DNA from 2 places in the Arthrobacter sp. zg-Y20 genome. Region 1 is predicted to be linked to the other one. Evidence: predicted binding sites of a transcription regulator. Region 1 holds the regulator's gene; the other holds the start of a gene.
What was found. Region 1 encodes HrcA, which represses chaperone genes, less so after heat shock. Its sites were predicted from a motif close to TTNGCACTCGNNNNNNNCGAGTGCNAA; they were not measured.
Positions count from the first base shown of each region.

Region 2: the regulator HrcA is predicted to act here: its motif matches at 1,457-1,483, upstream of groL (chaperonin GroEL).

Region 1 is NZ_CP126241.1:2,021,963-2,031,030, forward strand. Features, by position in the region: gene QNO06_RS09685 (PhoH family protein) at 1-765, opposite strand, end outside; gene QNO06_RS09690 (GerMN domain-containing protein) at 1,146-2,117, shown strand; gene QNO06_RS09695 (16S rRNA (uracil(1498)-N(3))-methyltransferase) at 2,138-2,920, opposite strand; gene dnaJ (molecular chaperone DnaJ) at 2,922-4,061, opposite strand; gene hrcA (heat-inducible transcriptional repressor HrcA) at 4,166-5,179, opposite strand; gene QNO06_RS09710 (DUF3097 domain-containing protein) at 5,343-6,191, shown strand; gene QNO06_RS09715 (DUF4870 domain-containing protein) at 6,313-6,735, shown strand; gene hemW (radical SAM family heme chaperone HemW) at 6,802-8,034, opposite strand; gene lepA (translation elongation factor 4) at 8,031-9,068, opposite strand, start outside.
Region 2 is NZ_CP126241.1:626,810-635,877, reverse strand. Features, by position in the region: gene groL (chaperonin GroEL) at 1-1,299, opposite strand, end outside; gene QNO06_RS03160 (cold-shock protein) at 1,669-1,872, opposite strand; gene QNO06_RS03155 (LytR C-terminal domain-containing protein) at 2,084-2,701, opposite strand; gene QNO06_RS03150 (DUF3263 domain-containing protein) at 2,770-3,078, opposite strand; gene QNO06_RS03145 (uracil-DNA glycosylase) at 3,219-3,998, shown strand; gene QNO06_RS03140 (siderophore-interacting protein) at 4,027-4,881, shown strand; gene QNO06_RS03135 (threonine/serine exporter family protein) at 5,190-7,088, opposite strand; gene QNO06_RS03130 (lipid II:glycine glycyltransferase FemX) at 7,138-8,211, opposite strand; gene QNO06_RS03125 (MFS transporter) at 8,354-9,068, opposite strand, start outside.

The DNA of each region.
Region 1 (9,068 bases):
GGTCAGGAACATCTTCATCTGTTCGGGCGTGGTGTTCTGCGCTTCGTCCAAAATGATGAACGCGTCATTGAGGGTCCGGCCGCGCATGTAGGCCAGCGGCGCCACCTCAATGGTGCCTGCCGCCATCAGCCGCGGAATGGATTCGGGGTCCATCATGTCGTGCAGCGCGTCGTACAGCGGTCGCAGGTACGGATCGATCTTGTCGCTCAGTGTGCCCGGCAGGAAGCCGAGCCGCTCCCCCGCTTCAACGGCCGGCCGGGTCAGGATGATCCGGTTGACCTCCTTCTGCTGCAGCGCCTGAACGGCCTTGGCCATTGCCAGGTATGTCTTGCCGGTGCCGGCCGGCCCGATGCCGAAGACCACTGTGTTGCGGTCAATCGCGTCCACGTAGTTCTTTTGGTTCAGGGTCTTCGGCCGGATGGTTTTGCCCCGGGTGGAGAGGATGTTCTGGGTCAGCACGTCCGCCGGGCGGTGCGTGCTCTGGTCACGGAGCATGCTGATCAGCTGCTCGAGGACCTGCGGGGTAACCCGGGTCTGGTTCCGGGCCAGGACACGGACCTCGTTGACCAGGCGGACGGTCTGCTCCACATCGGCCGCGGGTCCGGCAACCGAAAGCTCATTTCCCCGGACCAGCAGGCTCACCTCGGGATTGGCCGCCTCAATGATCCGCAGGGCCTCGTCGTTGGCCCCCAGCGACTGGACCATGTGTTCCGTGGAGTCAAAGACAATTGTCTGGTTGTCCAGTCGGATGGTGCCGATTTCCATTGAAGATTCGGTCATATAGACGGCCTTTCCAGGCCTTTCATCGCCCCTTATTGAGTGCTGTTGGGTGTGCTGCTGTTGGGTGGTTCGGTGCGCCGTACTCCGCGTCCCGTTTACTAAAAACGCCGCAGTACGGGGCTTTATTTCCCTGCACGTGATTCCTGCGCCCCTGCTGGTGCCTGCGCCGCGCAACTCCGGCTACGTAAATCTTACTTGATCTGCCCGCACCCGGGCGGAACACCATGGGCTTTATCTCGGGGCCGCAACGGTGATGTCTCAATCGTGTTTCAGTCCGGCCGCGGTCCCGCGAACAGCACCGGTGGGCCCGAAACCGTGTGCGAAGGTGGATGACGTACCTGTTAGCGACACCTTAAGGAGGGTTGATGTCCACCGGAAAAACCCGCCGTGCCCCATCCCCCTCCATGTGCCGGCGCCGGCTCCTGCTCGCCGGGTCCGCGCTGGCAGCCGGCGCCGTGATGCTTGGCGGCTGCGGCGTGGTGGCAGAGAATGCCACCACCACCATGCCGACGTCGGCCAACGCCGGCGAAACCGGCGGAGGTGCCGCCATGACCATCTCCCCGCCCGCCGAGGCGGCCTCGGCTTCTACCTTGATGCCGGTCTACTGGCTCGGCCTCAACGAAACAACCGTGAGCCTCTACCGGGAGTTCCTGCACTCGGACCATACCGGCGATCCGGTCGGCGAGGCAGTCCGGGCAATGACGGCGGGGAAACCGCTGGACCAGGACTATTTCACGCCATGGCATCCGGCTGACAGCGTCACCGCTTCCATTTCCAGCAAGAACGTCATCACGGTGGACATCTCCTCGGATGCGTTCAAGGGCTCCCTCGACTCCGGAATGGCCCACCGTGCCGTGCAGCAGCTGGTGTACACCGCCACCGCCGCTGCCGCCAACGCGAAACTCACCGCGGTGGGCCAGGAAAGCACGGTGGTGATCCTGGTGGACGGCAAGGCGGGCTATCGTGCGTTCGGGCATGTCCCGCTGGATGAGCCGCTTCGCCGGGACACCAAGCTGGCTGCTCCCATCTGGATCATCGATCCGCAGGAATCCCAGGTGCGCGGCAGTGACGTGGAGATCAGCGGCACCGCGGTGGCGCAGCCTTCCCAGCTGTACTGGCGTGCCGAGCCCGTGGTGGACGGCAGGCCGTCCTCGGCAGCCGTGGCTGCGGGCACCGTGGACCTGCATGCCGCAGTAGGGGAAACCGGGAGGTTCAGTTTCTCCGCGACCCTCGCACCGGGCGACTACAGTATCCGTGTCTTCTACGGCGGACATGAATCGGCCGGAGATTCCAAGCGGATCACGGTTATCTCCGATCCCGGCTCCCCCGAGGGGTAAGTCGCCCTACGGCGGCCGGACTACCAGCGGCCCAGCAGCTGATTCAGGACGGCCAGCGCAGAAGGACCGGCGGTGGAGGACCGCAGCACATGCGGGCCCAGCCGGACCGCCACCGCGCCGGCGGCACGCAGCTGTTCCAGCTCCGCCGGGCTGATACCGCCCTCCGGTCCCACAACCACCGCAATGGAAGCCTGCGCCGCATCCGGCCCGGCCGGACCAGCGCGGCGGTCGCCGAGTGCCGCCAATGCCCCGGCGAGGGGTGCGTCGGCTTCCTCATGCAGCACCAGTACCAGGTCCAGGTCCGAGAGACGGCGGACCAGGGCCTTGCTGTCAAGCAGCGGCTCAACCTCGGGAATGCGGGAGCGGCGGGACTGCTTGGCGGCCGCGGCGGTCAGTGCCTGCCACTTGGCCTGGCCCTTGGCCGCTTTCTCCGTGCGCCACCGGACAATGCTGCGGTCCGACTGCCACGGGATCACGGCATCCACGCCCAGTTCCGTGGCCGCTTCGACCGCCTGCTCATCACGGTCTCCCTTGGCGAGGGCCTGCACCAGGACAAGGCGCTCAGCCTCCGCCGGCTCCTGCGTTACCGCTTCCACGGCCAGTTCCAGCAGGGACGGGCCGGTCACGGTGACGGTGCCGGTGATCCGCCGTCCGGCACCGTCCACAACGTCCACCGGCTCGCCGGGGGCAATCCGCTTCACGGACACGGCATGGCGGGCTTCCGGTCCTTCCAAGCGGAACGAGCCGCCTGGGCGGACTGCTGCCACCAGCTCCGGATCCCCGAAGAAAATGGGGTTGGTCATCCTAGAGGTTGCCCAACCGGTCCCGCAGTTTCGCGAAGACGCCGGAGTTCGAACTGTTCAGGCGGCCCTCGCTGTATTCCTCCCCGCGCAGCTGGGCGAGTTTGCGCAGCAGCTCTTCCTGCTCGGAGTCCAGCTTCTGCGGGGTTTCCACGTGCACATGCACCCGCAGATCGCCGCGGCCGTGGCCGCGCAGGTGCGTAACACCGAGTCCGTTGAGGACGGAGACCTCACCGGACTGGGTGCCGGGCTTGACCGTGATTTCACGTTCGCCGTCGAAGGTGTCGAGGGTGACCGTGGTGCCCAGGGACGCCGCAGTCATCGGGACGGTGAGGGTGGCGTGCAGATCATCTCCCTCGCGGAGGAACGTCGGGTCATTGTTGACCCTGATTTCCACGTAGAGGTCGCCGGCGGGGCCGCCGGCCATGCCGGCCTCGCCCTGCTGGCTGAGCTGGATCCGGGTGCCGGTGGCGACGCCGGCGGGGATCTTGATGGTCAGTGTGCGGCGGTTGCGGACCCGGCCTTCACCGGAGCATTCGTGGCACGGATCCGGAATGACGGTGCCGAAGCCGTTGCAGGTTCCGCAGGGGGCCGAGGTCATGACCTGGCCGAGGATGGAACGTACAGCCCGCTGCACCTGGCCGGTGCCGTGGCAGATGTCGCAGGTCCGCGGGGATGTGCCCGGCTGGCAGCACGATCCGTCACACGTGGGGCAGACGACGGCGGTGTCGACGTCGATCTTCTTGTTGACGCCGAAGACGGCGTCCTTGAGGTCGATCCGCACGTTGATGAGCGCATCCTGGCCGCGCCGGGCCCGCGAGGCGGGTCCCCGTCCGCCGCCGGGGGCTGCACCGCCGAAGAAGGTGTCGAAGATGTCCTGGAAACCGAAGCCCTGGCCGCCGAAGCCGCCGCCGCCGAAGCCGTTGTCGGTGCCGTTCTCGTTGCCCGTGGTGTCGTAAATGCGGCGCTTCTCCGGATCCGAGAGAACCTCGTAGGCGTGCGTTACGGCTTTGAACTCATCGGATGCACCCGGAGCATTGTTGACGTCCGGATGCAGCTTGCGGGCAAGCTTCCGGTACGCCTTCTTGATTTCTTCACCCGTGGCGTCTCGTCCGACGCCCAGAACCTGATAGTGATCGCTCACTCGTGCACATCGCTTCCTGTATTGCCTGCCTCCGGTGGTGGAGGCGTAGTTTGTGGTCCGCCGGGTGGCCCGGCGGGACGGCCGCGCAGCTGGTGCGGGCCGGCCTAGTTATTGAGTATTCGGGAGAGGTACCGCGCCACGGCCCGGACGGCTGCCATGGTGGTGGGATAGTCCATCCGGGTGGGCCCCAGGATGCCGACCTTTGCCGAAGCGTCGGGTCCGTACCCCGTGGCCACCACCGATGCTTCGGATAGTCCGCCGTGCGGGTTTTCCCGTCCAATCCTGACGGCAACACCCCGGGCGTCCTGCTCCATCTCGGACAACAGCCGCAGCATCACGACTTGTTCCTCGAGAGCCTCCAGGACCGGTCCGATTGTCAGCGGGAAGTCTACCGTGGAGCGGGCCAGGTTGGCCGTTCCGGCCATAACCATGCGGTCCTCCCGGTTAATTCCGGCGAGCATTTCCAGGCAGTGGCCCAACGCGGCGGCCACCCTCCGGGAAGCGGCAGGCACGGTGGCCAGCGCTTCGGCAAGGTGGCCGGTGATGCTGCTGAGCGGCGTGCCGGCAAGGGCGGCAAGGAAATGGTGGCGCAGGTCCAGCAGATCGGGTTCGGTCACCGGCTGCGGAACCGTGATGACCCGCTGCTCCACCCGTCCCGTGGTGGAAATCAGGACAACCAGCACCTGGGCCGGCGCCAGGAGGACAAATTCGATGTGGCGCACTTTGGCGTTGCCCAGGTGCGGGTACTGGACCACGGCCACCTGGTTGGTCAGCTGGGACAGCAGCCGTACAGTGCGGTCCATAACGTCATCCAGATCATCTGCGCCTTCGAGCAGGGACTGGATGGCACGGCGTTCCGGGGCCGAGAGCGGTTTCACGTCCGAAATCTGGTCCACGAACAGGCGGTAGCCCTTATCCGTGGGGATGCGTCCCGCCGAAGTGTGCGGGGCGGTGATGAGCCCTTCCTCTTCAAGGGCCGCCATGTCATTGCGGATGGTGGCCGAGGAAACACCCAACTGGTGGCGCTCCACCAGTGCCTTGGAGCCGACGGGCTCGCGTGAATGGACGTAGTCCTCGACAATGGCGCGGAGGACCTCGAGCCGGCGTGGCTCACTCATGGCTTTTCCCTCCCAGCGAATCGGCGGATGGTGCGGCGGGTTAGCACTCCCACTGCTCAAGTGCTAAGTCTAATACGGATCAACTGCGTTGCTAGCATTGAGGAACCCGTTCACCCCCTGCGGGCATTCCAGCCCAACCGAGCATCTGAGTGAGGCAATTTTCGTGTCCAGTTTTTCCTGGGGTCCGCAGGACATCACTGCCCCGGCCCGGACGGCCCTGCGAAAAGTCGGCGCCGAACCCGGCCTGGTCCTGGAGGATGTTGCCTCCGGCTGGGTGGGTGCCGTGGTGCGGGTGGAGAAATCCGGCGGGCTGCACCTGATGGTCCTGGAGGACCGCCGCGGAAAAACCAAGTCCTTCGAGCTGGGCTTTGGCTTCCTGCTGGAGGGCGAGCCCGTGGAGGTGGTGCCGGCGTCCGCGGCCGCGCCGGGCAGGGCCGCACCGGCCCGTACCGCGTCCGGATCCGTACGGGTGGCCAACCAACGCGCCCGCACCGCGCGGGCCAGCCGCATCTGGGTGGAAGGCAAGCACGACGCGGAACTGGTGGAAAAGGTCTGGGGCGATGACCTGCGCGTGGAGGGAATCGTCGTCGAGCCCCTCCACGGCGTTGATGACCTCTATTCGGCGGTCCGCGGCTTCGGGCCGGGACCCGGGCGCCGCCTCGGCATCCTGGTGGACCATCTGGTCCCGGGGTCCAAGGAATCCCGGATTGCCGCCGAGGCAATGACCTGCCCCGGAGCGCCGGGCAACGTCCTCATTGTGGGCCACCCTTATGTGGATGTATGGCAGGCGATCAAACCCTCGGTGATCGGCCGGAGTGCCTGGCCGGTGGTGCCGCGGAACCTTGATTGGAAGACCGGCATCCTGCAGGGCCTGGGCTGGCCGCACCGGGACCACACCGACGTCGCCCTGGGGTGGAAGAAGCTTTTGGGGCAGGTGCACACCTATGCGGACCTTGAGCCCTCGCTGCTGGGACGGGTGGAAGAAGTCATTGACTTCCTGACTGTCCCTTAGGTGAGATGTGCGCCGCACCGGCCGTCTCCGTTCCGTTATAAAGCGGACCAGACAGTACGCTTGAGGAATACGTAGTAGCGGACCGACCCTGAGTCACCATGAGCCAAAAGGAAATTACGCCGTGTCCAACACACGCCAGAATCACCCGCCCCGCCCGGAAGAGCCCGCGCAGCGACCCGTGTATCAGGGCGCTCCGGCCAACGCGCTTCCGCTGACCGCTTCGGAGGACCGGCAGTGGGCAACCATGGCGCACTTCGGCGGCATACTCGCCTTCGTCCCGTCCTTGATCATCTACCTGGTCTTCCGCGACCGCGGCCCGTTCACTGCCCAGGAATCCAAGGAAGCACTGAACTTCACGCTACCGCCCAGCATTGCGGCGCTGGTGGTCTGGGCCCTGTCCTTTATCCCCGTGGTGGGCGGCTTCTTCGCCGTACTCAACGCCCTGATCTGGGTCTACGTGGCTGTGTCCTCCGTCATTGCCGGCATTGAGTGCAACCGGGGACGGCCGTACCGCTACCCGTTCAACCTGCGCCGTATCAAGTAGTTCAGCCAAATAAAAAAGCCGGACCGGGACTAAGCCCGGTCCGGCTTTTTTCGTTTGTGCCGGCGATCAGTCCGGCAGCAGCCGGCGGACCACCGCATCGGCCAGCAGCCGTCCGTTGCCGGTGAGGATCACTTTCCCGGTCAGCGCCGCCCGGGGATCCACCAGTCCGTCGGCCATCAGGCCCGCCACGGCCAGCCGGCCGGGCTCCCGCAGCCGGTTCAGTTCCAGTCCCTCTGCCAGCCGCGTGCGCAGCATGATGTCTTCGATGTACCGGGTGTCGGCGTCAAGCGTCTCCCGGCCCACTGAGGGCGACTCCCCCGCTGCGATCCGCTGGGCGTAGGCGGTGGGGTGCTTGGCGTTCCACCAGCGCACGCCGCCGGCATGCGAATGTGCGCCGGGGCCGATCCCCCACCAGTCGTCGCTGCGCCAGTAGGCCAGGTTGTGCCGGCACTGGTCCGCCGGGGTGCGCGCCCAGTTGCTGACCTCATACCAGGACAAGCCGGCTGCGGTCATCATTTCGTCGGCCAGCACGTACTTGTCAGCGTGGTCGTCGTCGTCAATCGGGGGCACCTCGCCGCGCCGCATCCGCGCCGCGAGCTTGGTCCCTTCCTCGATGATCAGGGCATAGGCCGAAATGTGGTCCGGCTCGTAGCTCAGGGCTTCTTCCACGGAAGTTTTCCAGTCCTCCATGGATTCGCCCGGGGTGCCGTAGATCAGGTCCACGCTCACGTGCAGGCCGGCGTCGCGCGCCCATTTCACTGCCTGCGGCACCCGCGAGGGGGTGTGCGTGCGGTCCAGGACCGCCAACACGTGCGGTACCGCTGACTGCATCCCGAAGGACACGCGGGTGAAACCGGCGTCGGCGAGCAACTGCAGGGATTCGGGGGTCACCGAATCCGGGTTCGCCTCGGTGGTGACCTCAGCGCCGGGCGCCAGGCCCCACTGGTCGACGGCGGTTGTGAGGATCATGGCCAGGTCCTCGGCCGGCAGCAGCGTGGGCGTGCCGCCGCCGAAGAACACCGTTTCCATCCGGCGCTCGGGCATCCCGGACCGGCGGAGCGCGTCCGCTGCGAAAACCACTTCGCGGGCCGCCGTCGCCCCGTAGGCCGCCTGGGAGGCGCCGCCGCCGAGCTCGGTGGCCGTGTAGGTGTTGAAATCGCAGTAACCGCAGCGGACGGAGCAGAACGGAATGTGGACGTACAGTCCGAAGTTCCGCTCCGCTGCGCCTTCTGCGGCCTGTGCGGGCAGGAGGCCGTCGGCGGGTGCCGGGTCTCCGAGGGGCAATGCGCTGGGTGTCACTTCTTGGATTTGTCCTTGGAATCGTCAGAGGAAAGTGCAGCCACGAAGGCTTCCTGCGGAACCTCCACGCGGCCCACCATCTTCATCCGCTTCTTGCCTTCCTTCTGCTTTTCAAGCAGCTTGCGCTTACGGCTGATGTCGCCGCCGTAGCACTTGGCAAGCACATCCTTGCGGATGGCGCGGATGGACTCGCGGGCAATGATGCGCGAGCCAATGGCCGCCTGGATGGGGACCTCGAACTGCTGGCGCGGGATGAGTTCGCGCAGCTTGCCCGTCATCATCACGCCGTAGGAGTACGCCTTGTCCTTGTGGGTGATGGAGCTGAAAGCATCCACCTGCTCGCCCTGGAGCAGGATGTCCACCTTGACCAGATCGGCAACCTGCTCGCCGTCGGCCTTCCAGTCCAGGGAGGCGTAGCCGCGGGTCTTGGACTTGAGGATGTCGAAGAAGTCGAACACGATCTCGGCCAGCGGCAGGCGGTACCGGATCTCGACCCGGTCCTCGGACAGATAGTCCATGCCGCCCAGGACACCGCGGCGGGTCTGGCACAGCTCCATGATGGCGCCGACAAATTCATTCGGCGCCAGGATAGTAGCCGAAACCATCGGCTCACGGACCTCTTTGATTTTGCCTTCGGGGTACTCGCTGGGGTTCGTCACCGTGACGACCTTCTTGTCCTCGAGCGTCACCTCGTACTCCACGTTGGGCGCCGTGGAGATCAGGTCAAGGTTGTATTCACGCTCCAGCCGTTCACGGGTGATTTCCAGGTGCAGCAGGCCCAGGAAGCCCACCCGGAAGCCGAATCCCAGCGCGGCCGACGTCTCGGGTTCGTAGACCAGCGCGGCGTCGTTGAGCATCAGCTTTTCCAGCGCCTCGCGCAGCACCGGGTAGTCGGCACCGTCGATGGGGTACAGCCCGGAGAAGACCATGGGCTTCGGGTCTGCGTAGCCGGGCAGGGATTCCGTAGCCGGCTTGGCCAGGTTGGTAACCGTGTCGCCGACCTTGGACAGGCGCACATCCTTCACGCCGGTGAT
Region 2 (9,068 bases), 1.4 Mb from region 1:
GTCGCCCTCGAGGGAGAGGTTGGCGAAGGCCTTGAGGCCGGCCTGGATGAGGGCCACGCCGCCACCGGCGACGATGCCTTCTTCAACGGCCGCCTTTGCGTTGCGGACGGCGTCCTCAATGCGGTGCTTGCGTTCCTTCAGTTCCACCTCGGTTGCGGCACCGGCCTTGATGACAGCGACACCGCCGGCCAGCTTGGCAAGGCGTTCCTGCAGCTTCTCGCGGTCGTAATCGGAATCGGAGTTCTCGATTTCGGCGCGGATCTGGTTGACGCGGCCGGCGATCTCTTCAGCGTCGCCTGCACCTTCGACGATGGTGGTTTCGTCCTTGGTGACTACAACCTTGCGGGCCTTGCCCAGCAGGTCGAGCGTGGCGTTTTCGAGCTTCAGTCCAACTTCTTCGGCGATGACCTGGCCGCCGGTGAGGATGGCGATGTCAGCCAGCTGGGCCTTGCGGCGGTCGCCGAAGCCCGGAGCCTTGACGGCTACGGACTTGAAGGTGCCGCGGATCTTGTTGACCACCAGGGTTGCCAGGGCTTCGCCCTCGACGTCTTCGGCAATGATCAGCAGCGGCTTGCCGGACTGCATGACCTTTTCGAGGACGGCAACGAGGTCCTTGACGTTGGAGATCTTGGAGTTGACGATCAGGATGTACGGATCCTCGAGGACCGTTTCCTGGCGCTCAGCGTCAGTGACGAAGTAACCGGAGATGTAACCCTTGTCGAAGCGCATGCCTTCGGTGAGTTCCAGCTCCAGGCCGAAGGTGTTGGACTCCTCGACCGTGATGACGCCTTCCTTGCCGACCTTGTCCAGTGCTTCGGCGATCAGGTCGCCGATCTGCTGGTCACCGGCGGAGATGGAAGCCGTAGCCGCGATCTGCTCCTTGGTTTCGATCTCCTTGGCGGAAGAAATCAGCTCGGCGGTGACGGCTGCAACAGCCTTCTCAATGCCGCGCTTCAGGCTCAGCGGGTCGGCACCGGCGGCAACGTTGCGCAGGCCTTCGCGCACCAGCGCCTGGGCCAGGACAGTTGCCGTGGTGGTGCCGTCACCGGCAACATCGTCAGTCTTCTTGGCAACTTCCTTGACCAGCTCAGCGCCGATCTTCTCGTAGGGATCGTCCAGTTCGATCTCCTTGGCGATGGACACGCCGTCATTGGTGATCGTGGGAGCGCCCCACTTCTTTTCGAGGACTACGTTGCGGCCACGCGGGCCGAGGGTGACCTTGACGGCGTCGGCGAGGATGTTCAACCCGCGCTCGAGGCCGCGGCGTGCCTCTTCTTCAAATGCAATGATCTTGGCCATAACGGCTATCGTCCTTCCGGAACAGTCATGCTTGGAGCAAAAATTTCCATTCCCGGCTGAGGTGCCCGCGACGGACGGCCCGGCTAGCGCGATCTCTTTACGCGGTTCCCCGAACCTCACCCCAGTGGTTGCTGGTTCACTCAACGCCGGGGGACTTTTAGCAGTCATCCGGCAAGAGTGCTAAGTCAATAATTAGCACTCCCACACACTGAGTGCAAGCGATCACGCGTACCTGCTGCCCGCTTCACAGACCATGGCGCCTGCACCGGAGACCACAACTAAAAGCAGCGGCGGAACCAGCGCCGCTAGCGCTGGTTCCGCCGCTGCGGATCCCGTCCCCAAGCCGGGCGGCTGTAGTGCATAACGGGCCTAGACTGCCCGGACTTCCTCGGCCTGCGGACCTTTCTGCCCCTGGCCGATTTCGAACTCCACCCGCTGGCCCTCTTCCAGGGTCCGGTAACCGGAGGCCTGTATCGCCGACCAGTGGACGAACACGTCCGTTTCTGCCTCGTCGAGGGTGATGAAGCCGTACCCCTTCTCCCCGTTAAACCACTTGACGATCCCCTGCGCCATGATGTTTCTCCAACCTAGATTCCAATGCAGCCCTCCGGCGTCGCACTTGGGCTCCGGAGCCGCCGGCCACTGCGCAGGCTTTCGATTCCAGTGGAGACCGAGGCCAGCGCCGCAGACCGGCTGGCAACACTCTAACCACAGTGACGTACATCACAAGTGGGTTGTTGATAACGTTATGGTCTTTTTACACCCTTGGGGGTTGGCGCTCTTCCTACCGGAAGCCGGGGGCCAGGACCACGGTGACGTTCGTGAATCCGGGCGATTCCACCACTGTGGGAATACCCAGGTCGGCGCCCAGCTGCTGGGCGTTCACGGCTTGGGCCGGGTTGCCGTAGTAGACGGCTGTAACCTGCTGGGGTGCTCCGGTCCAGTTCCCAACCGTGCCCACGGCCCATCCGGCACCGGACACACGCCCGGAGACATTGGCGCCAAGCCCGCTCACGCCGCTGGCGTTCAGCACCACAACCGGCTGCGTACGGTCTACCGCAGGCTCAGGCGCAGGCTCGGGCACGGGTTCAGCAGTGTCGCTTGCCGCCGGCGTGGGCTCAGCACTATCTTCGGGCTCAGCCTCTGCGGGCTCACTCGATGCGCTCGGTGCCGGCGTAGCGGTGGACTGCGCTTCAGCGGACGGCCCGGGGTTGCCCGCGCCAATGCCCAGGCGCGGCAGCACGAAGTAGGCGGCGAGGCCGATCATGAGGGCAAGCACACCCACGGTGATCAACAACCCCAGTCCGCTCGAGCGGGTGGGGATAAGGCGTTCACGGTGCACGCCCTGCCGCGCCGAGGTCTCGGGGACCTTGTCGAACTCGTCCCGGGGATATTGGCTCATGGTGGAAATTTCATCCTTGCTCTGAAGGTGCCGTGTTCAACACGCCGGCGTTGGTGGCTAACGCCGGACTAGACGCCCGTGCCCAGTCGGCGGGCGGTACGGGCCTGCTGGCGGCTCGTTCGTAGTCTACGCAATCGCTTGACCAGCATCGGATCGTGGGCGAGGGCTTCTTCGGTGTCGATCAGTGCGTTGAGGACCTGGTAATACCGTGTTGCCGACATACCGAACAAATCACGGATTGCCTGTTCCTTGGCTCCGGCGTACTTCCACCAGGCCCGCTCCAAGGCGAGCATCTGCTGTTCCTGGGCCCCCAGCGGGCTGTCCGGATCCACGGTGCCGTCCAGCGAAAACCGTTCGGCTTCTGTCGATTCCGCCACATACGCTCCCAAAAAAGATCCCGTTTATACCTACCTGCCATGCTAATTGGCAATAACACAGTTGTCATTTAGGCGGCCTGGGGAGCTTCGCCGGGAGGCGCCGGTTGTCCTTCCGGAGAAAAATACCGAAAACTGGAGCAGTGACAACAAATGAACCACCGCTCTTTGCCTACAGCGCTGTTCCGGAACCGGCGGATGACATCCCGTTCCCTTTCGCCGCCCCCACCCCCCTGTCAGCGGTGATGGCGGCGGACTGGGCCGAGGCATTGGCTCCCGCTGTTACCGGCTTCCATGAGATCGCCGCGGATTTGGACGCCGAACGGCGTGCCGGCCACAGCATCCTGCCAGCCCCGGGGAACATCCTGCGGGCCTTCCAGCGCCCGCTGTCCGAAGCAAAGGTGCTGATTGTCGGACAGGACCCGTACCCCACGCCTGGACACGCCGTCGGACTGTCCTTCTCGGTGGACTCCCGGGTGCGCCCGCTGCCGCGCAGCCTGAACAATATCTTTACCGAGCTCCATGCCGACCTCGGCGTGACGCCCGGCCCGTCGGGAGACCTCACGCCGTGGGCGGAGCAGGGGGTGCTCCTGTTGAACCGGGTACTCACCGTCCGTGCCGGCGCAGCAGGGTCACACCGCCGCCGCGGCTGGGAGGAAATCACGGAGCTGGCGGTCCGGGCATTGGCCGCCAGGCGCCGCCCGGACGGAACCCGTCCCCCGCTGGTTGCCGTGTTGTGGGGCCGGGACGCTCGAAGCGTTGTCCCGTTCCTCGGGGGCTCGCCCACGGTGGAATCGGCCCATCCCAGCCCGCTCTCCGCTTCCCGCGGGTTCTTCGGTTCCCGGCCGTTCAGCCGCGTTAATGAGCTGTTGGCGGAGCAGGGCGCCGAACCGGTGGACTGGCGGCTGGGCGCGGTACGGTAGTTTGAGCGATTCCCTAGGAGATAAGTCCATGCCAGAAACTCCCCCGCGCCAGCAGCCCGGCGATTCCGCACCGCGGAAACCGCGGCCGCTGGTGACGCTGGAAGTCCTCCGCCGGGAGCAGATCAGCGAGCACATGGTCCGGATTGTTGCCGGCGGTTCCGGTTTCGACCGGTTCACGCCCAGCACCTGCGCCGATGCCTACTGCAAAATCTGGTTCGGGCCGGACGGAGCGCCGATCGACGGCACGGAGGACCTGGAGAGCATCCGTGCCCGGAGCGAGCGCGACCAGTGGCCGGTTTCGCGCACCTACACCATCCGGAGCGTAGACCGGCTCGCCCGCGAAATCAGCATCGATTTTGTGGTCCACGGCGATGAAGGCCTGGCCGGACCGTGGGCTGCACGGGCGCAGGCCGGCCAGCACCTGACCTTCTCCGGTCCGGGCGGAGCCTTCAACCCCAGCCCGGACGCAGACTGGTACCTCCTGGCAGGCGATGAGTCCGCGCTGCCCGCTATCGCCACCGTGCTCCGGGCGCTGCCGGCCGACGCCGTTGGCCAGGCCTTCGTGGAAGTGGCCGGTCCGGGTGACCGGCAGCAGATCAGCAAGCCGGCGGGCGTGGAAGTGACGTGGCTGTACCGCGGCAGCACTCCGGCCGGCCGAAGCGGGCTGCTCGCGGAAGCCCTCGCTGCAGCCCAGTGGCAGGACGGAACCGTGCAGGTCTTTGCACACGGCGAACGTGAGGCGATGAAAGCCCTGCGGGACATCCTGTTCAGCCACCGCGGGCTGGAGCGTAGCCAGGTCTCCCTCTCAGGCTATTGGGCCGCCGGGCGCACCGAGGATATTTTCCAGGCTGAGAAGCGCACCCCGGTGGGAAAGATCCTTTAGTCCTGCGCCTGCTGGTCACTGCCCCAAACTTCCCACGCTTTGGGACTGCTGTTGCCCGTGGGGTCACATTGGCCCCTCTGGTACCGAAGCGTGGGAATTCCCGTTCCCAGCCCGAACCGGTCGCCCACTTCCGCCCCGCTGGTGCCAAGTCCACCCCGGTGGTGCCAAGTCCACCAGCCGGTGGGCCTTCTTCCGGCTGGTGGATCCTCCACCCCCCTGCCCCCGCAGTCGGCCGATCCTGGTGTCCGATGTGCCGCCCGCACCCGAGCACAAAAAAGCCCGGCCCCTGCGGGCCGGGCTCTTTGCGGTCAGCGCCGCCGGTTGCGGCGGTCGTTGCCGTTGAGGTTCCGGGTGAAAGGCCGTCCCAGGTTGTCACCCAGGACCACGCCGCCGGAGATGGCCAGGATGACGGTAAGGGCGTCGAACAGTCCCACCGCACCTACATACATGTCCTCGGCATCGATGCTCAGCCCGTACATGGAGCGGAAGATCGCCAGCCCCGGGAACAGGAACAGGACCGCCGGCACCGCTACGATCAGCTGCGGCGCCTCCATCCGCAGGGCCACAATCCGCGCCACCATACCAATGAAGATGGCGGACACGGCCGGCGTCAGGCGCGGACCCACCCCGCCGGCGTCGGCCACCTGGTAGACCAGGAAACCGGCCACGCCAATCAGCACCGTGGGCAGGACCAGCCTGCGCGGCGACTGTTCCACAATGCAGATGGTGGCCAGGGCGATGGCCAGCAGCAGCACCGTCACCGGGAAGGAGTATTGGGATGAGGCCACGTCCGTGACGTTCAGCCGGCCCATCCCGAAAAGCGCTCCCGCCACGAGGGCGACGGCGATGCCGGCCACCAGGGCGCCGAAGGTCAGGAACGCGGACAGGAACCGGCCCGAGGCGGTAACCGGGAACCCGTTAATAGCATCCTGTACGGCCGAGACCAGCCGGCCGGTGGGCAGCATCAGCAGGATGCCGCCCGCCACCACGATGCCGGGCGAAATGGGAACCTGCATGGACCAGAACAGCATCGCCATGGCCGTAACCACGAATCCGCTGGCTGCCGTCGTAAAGAAGTCCGGCACACGCCAGCGGCCCAGCACACGCTGGAGGAGGCTGACCATCACCGTGCCGGCGAAACCCACCAAGGAGGCCAGCGGTCCCCCACCGATGAATCCGACAATGGCTGCGGAGAAGATCCCCGCGGAGAACGTGACGGCCCAGCGCGGGAACGGCTTGGGCTGGTGCGTGATCTCGCTGAGCCGGTTGGCGGCTTCCGCGCGGGTCAGGCCGCCGTCGATGATTTCGGTGACCAGCTGGTGGACCAGCCCCAGCCCGGCATAGTTGTTGGTCCAGGAGCGAACCACGCGCATCACGGTGATGGGTGTCTGGTCCTTGGGCGAATAGTTGAGCAGCACCGACTGGTTGGTGATGTCCACTTCAATGCTTTCCAGCCCGAAGGCAGCGGTGACCGCGATGATGGCGGTTTCCACTTCCAGCGCGCCAGCCCCGTAGCGGAACATGGTTTCGGCCATGCTGAGGGCCAGGTCCAGGGTTTTGCGCGCATTGGCGTCCGGGCCTCCGGTACGCACCAACGGATTGGCGTAGGGGCTGCCGGCCAGCCGCTCCACAATGGACATGGCCTGAGTGGGCGGGTTTTCGCCTTGGACGAGACGACGCAGCATCCGCTTGGCTGCTGCGGAGGACCGGTCTGTGCGGACGGCGGTGGAGCTCAGCGGCGACGTACCTGCCGGAACGTTTTTGCGTGTCCGTGCGGGCCGTTTTTCCCGCGGCACAGCCGGCTTGCGGCTACGTTCGGGCTGCGGCGGCCGAAGGGCCTTGGACCCCACCGGGCGTACCACGGACGTGGTGGGCGGCGGCGGCTTGGGCCGGGTGCTGCGCAGTGCCGCGGTGGGAACGTCTGCTGCCGGACGGGCCGAGCCCGGGGCCTTCGACGGCGGAGTGGGCGCCTTAACGCCGCCCCGCTGGGACCCGACGGGCCTTGCTTTCCCGGTCTGGGCCTTCCCGTCCTGCGCCTTTCCCGCGGAGGCCTTCCCTGTGGAGGCCTTCCCCGCCGGTCGCTGGCGCCCGGCGGGGATGCTGATCACCGGGATCAGCCCTGCGGACGGGTCCGGATTCGGTGCCGACTCCGGATTCGGTCCGGACTTGGGGCGGTCCGGACCGGACGTGTTCTCCAAGGGGCTCACCCTTTCGCCTCTGGTTCCGGGTCCTGCCCGGTTTATCTGGTGGTACGGCTTAGTAGAACGGCTGCTGGTGGCGGCGCCAGTAAATCTGCCGCGCCACCTTTTCGCCTATGGTGTTCCAGATCCGGTACCGGACGGGATCCACCACGTAGTCATAGCAGCCAACGAAGTCGGTGACCGTTTTCGAGAAACTGGTCTTGAACAGACCCAGCCCGTGATGCGGGTGGCTCTTGTCCTTGAGCTGGTTGCTCGGCGGGGTGCCGCAGAAGTCGTAGGACGTGATGCCGCATTCGTCCTTGAGCTCGTTGATGGCGGTCCACTGGACCAGGTGCGAATCTCCGTATTGGGACCGCTTGGGTTTGGAGCCGCCGTCCTTGTAAGTGCCCTTGTTCCCGTAGGCGATGACAAAGGCGCCTACGGTGGGTTCCCCGTCTTCAAAGGCGAAGTAGAAGCGGCCCTGCCCGGCGGCCACAAAGTTGGACCAGAACCGGTGGTAGTACTCGTAGGAACGCATCTTGGCCGAGGACCGGTCCTCGATGTGGGCCATCAACTGGTACATGGTCCGCATGTTTTCCTCCGTGGGTTCCACCCGGCGCACATCGGCGCCTTCACGGATGGCCCGCCGCACGGCGTTGCGGCCGCGGGAGGAGAGGTTCTTCAGCAGCTGCTCGGAATCCGGTGTGGTGTCCAGCAGGGCGGTGGAGTCGTTGGGCTGCAGGTTGAACGTTTTAATGAAGCCGGCACCGGTGAACAGTGCCTGCACCTCTTCGCTGTCCTCAATGTCGGGCTCGACTTTGATGGCGAAGACCTTGCGCCCGGTCTGCTTGATGAAGCGGGTCAAGGCGTTCACCACCAGCGGCACGTCTTCGGGCGCGGCGACGTCGGGGCCCTTGATCAGGTACCAGAGGCTGCCCAGAAGGGGAACCTTCTTCTCGATGGCGAGGGCGTAGGTGGTGTAGTCCGGTCCCGTAAAGGCCAGGTACACGGGGTTCCAGCCGTGGTGGGACTTCACCTCCGCGAAGGATGCGGACTGCAGGACGTTGCCGCCGCCGGGGTTCGCCAGCACGTGCTTATCCCAGTTGTCGATCTCCTCGGCAGTGGCCAGGCGTGCACTAAAATCTCGCAAAATACCTCAACTAATGGTTTGTTCACTGCTTCGTTTTCAGCGCATCCGGCAGGTGCGCCGGCCTGCTCGTGAAAAGCGGGCCTCGAACCGGCTCCCAGTCTATCTGTTGCAGCACCGCCCCCACGAAACTTCCTCACCGCCCTCAGCCCGGCGCCGGCAGGAACCAGCGGACCCACGGTTCTTCTTCCGTCAGGTCCCAGGCCCGCTGGATCAGCTGCCGGTCCTCCCCCGTAGTCCGGGTCTGTTCCTGCCTCAGGTACTCCCGCCAGCTGGGTACGTCGTATATCTCCCGGAACTGGTCCCGGTCGGTGATGGAATGCACCAGTTCCCAGTGCGTGGCGCCGGTCCGCATCCGGCTGAGCCGAACCTCATGCATGGCTTGGACAAAGGCGTCGGCCCGGTCCGCCGGCACTTCGTAAGCAATCAGCACGGTCACCGGCCCGGCATCCGGCGGGGGTTCAACGGGAGCGGGGATGTTGAGGTCCGGGTTCGGTGCCGCTGCCACACTGCGGTCCAACTTGCCGGTGCCCGGCAGCAGCGGCAGCACCAGCACACTGGCGCCAACCAGGGCCAGGACGACGGCGGCAAAAGCGAGGGTGGGGGCGTAACCGGCGCCGGTGGCTCCGGATCCCCAGAACACGGCTCCCACGGCCTGGGACCCCGCGGAGATCATCAGGTAGATGGACAGTCCGCGGGCACGCACCCATTCGGGCAAGGTCAGCTGCATAGCGGCGTTGAGGGTGGAGAAGGTGAAAATCCAGGCCATGCCGCTGGCTACCAGCAGGATTGCCACGGCCCAGGCGGGCCAGTACCCGGCGGCGAACGCGCCTGCGGCGAACACCACCGAGCTGATGCCC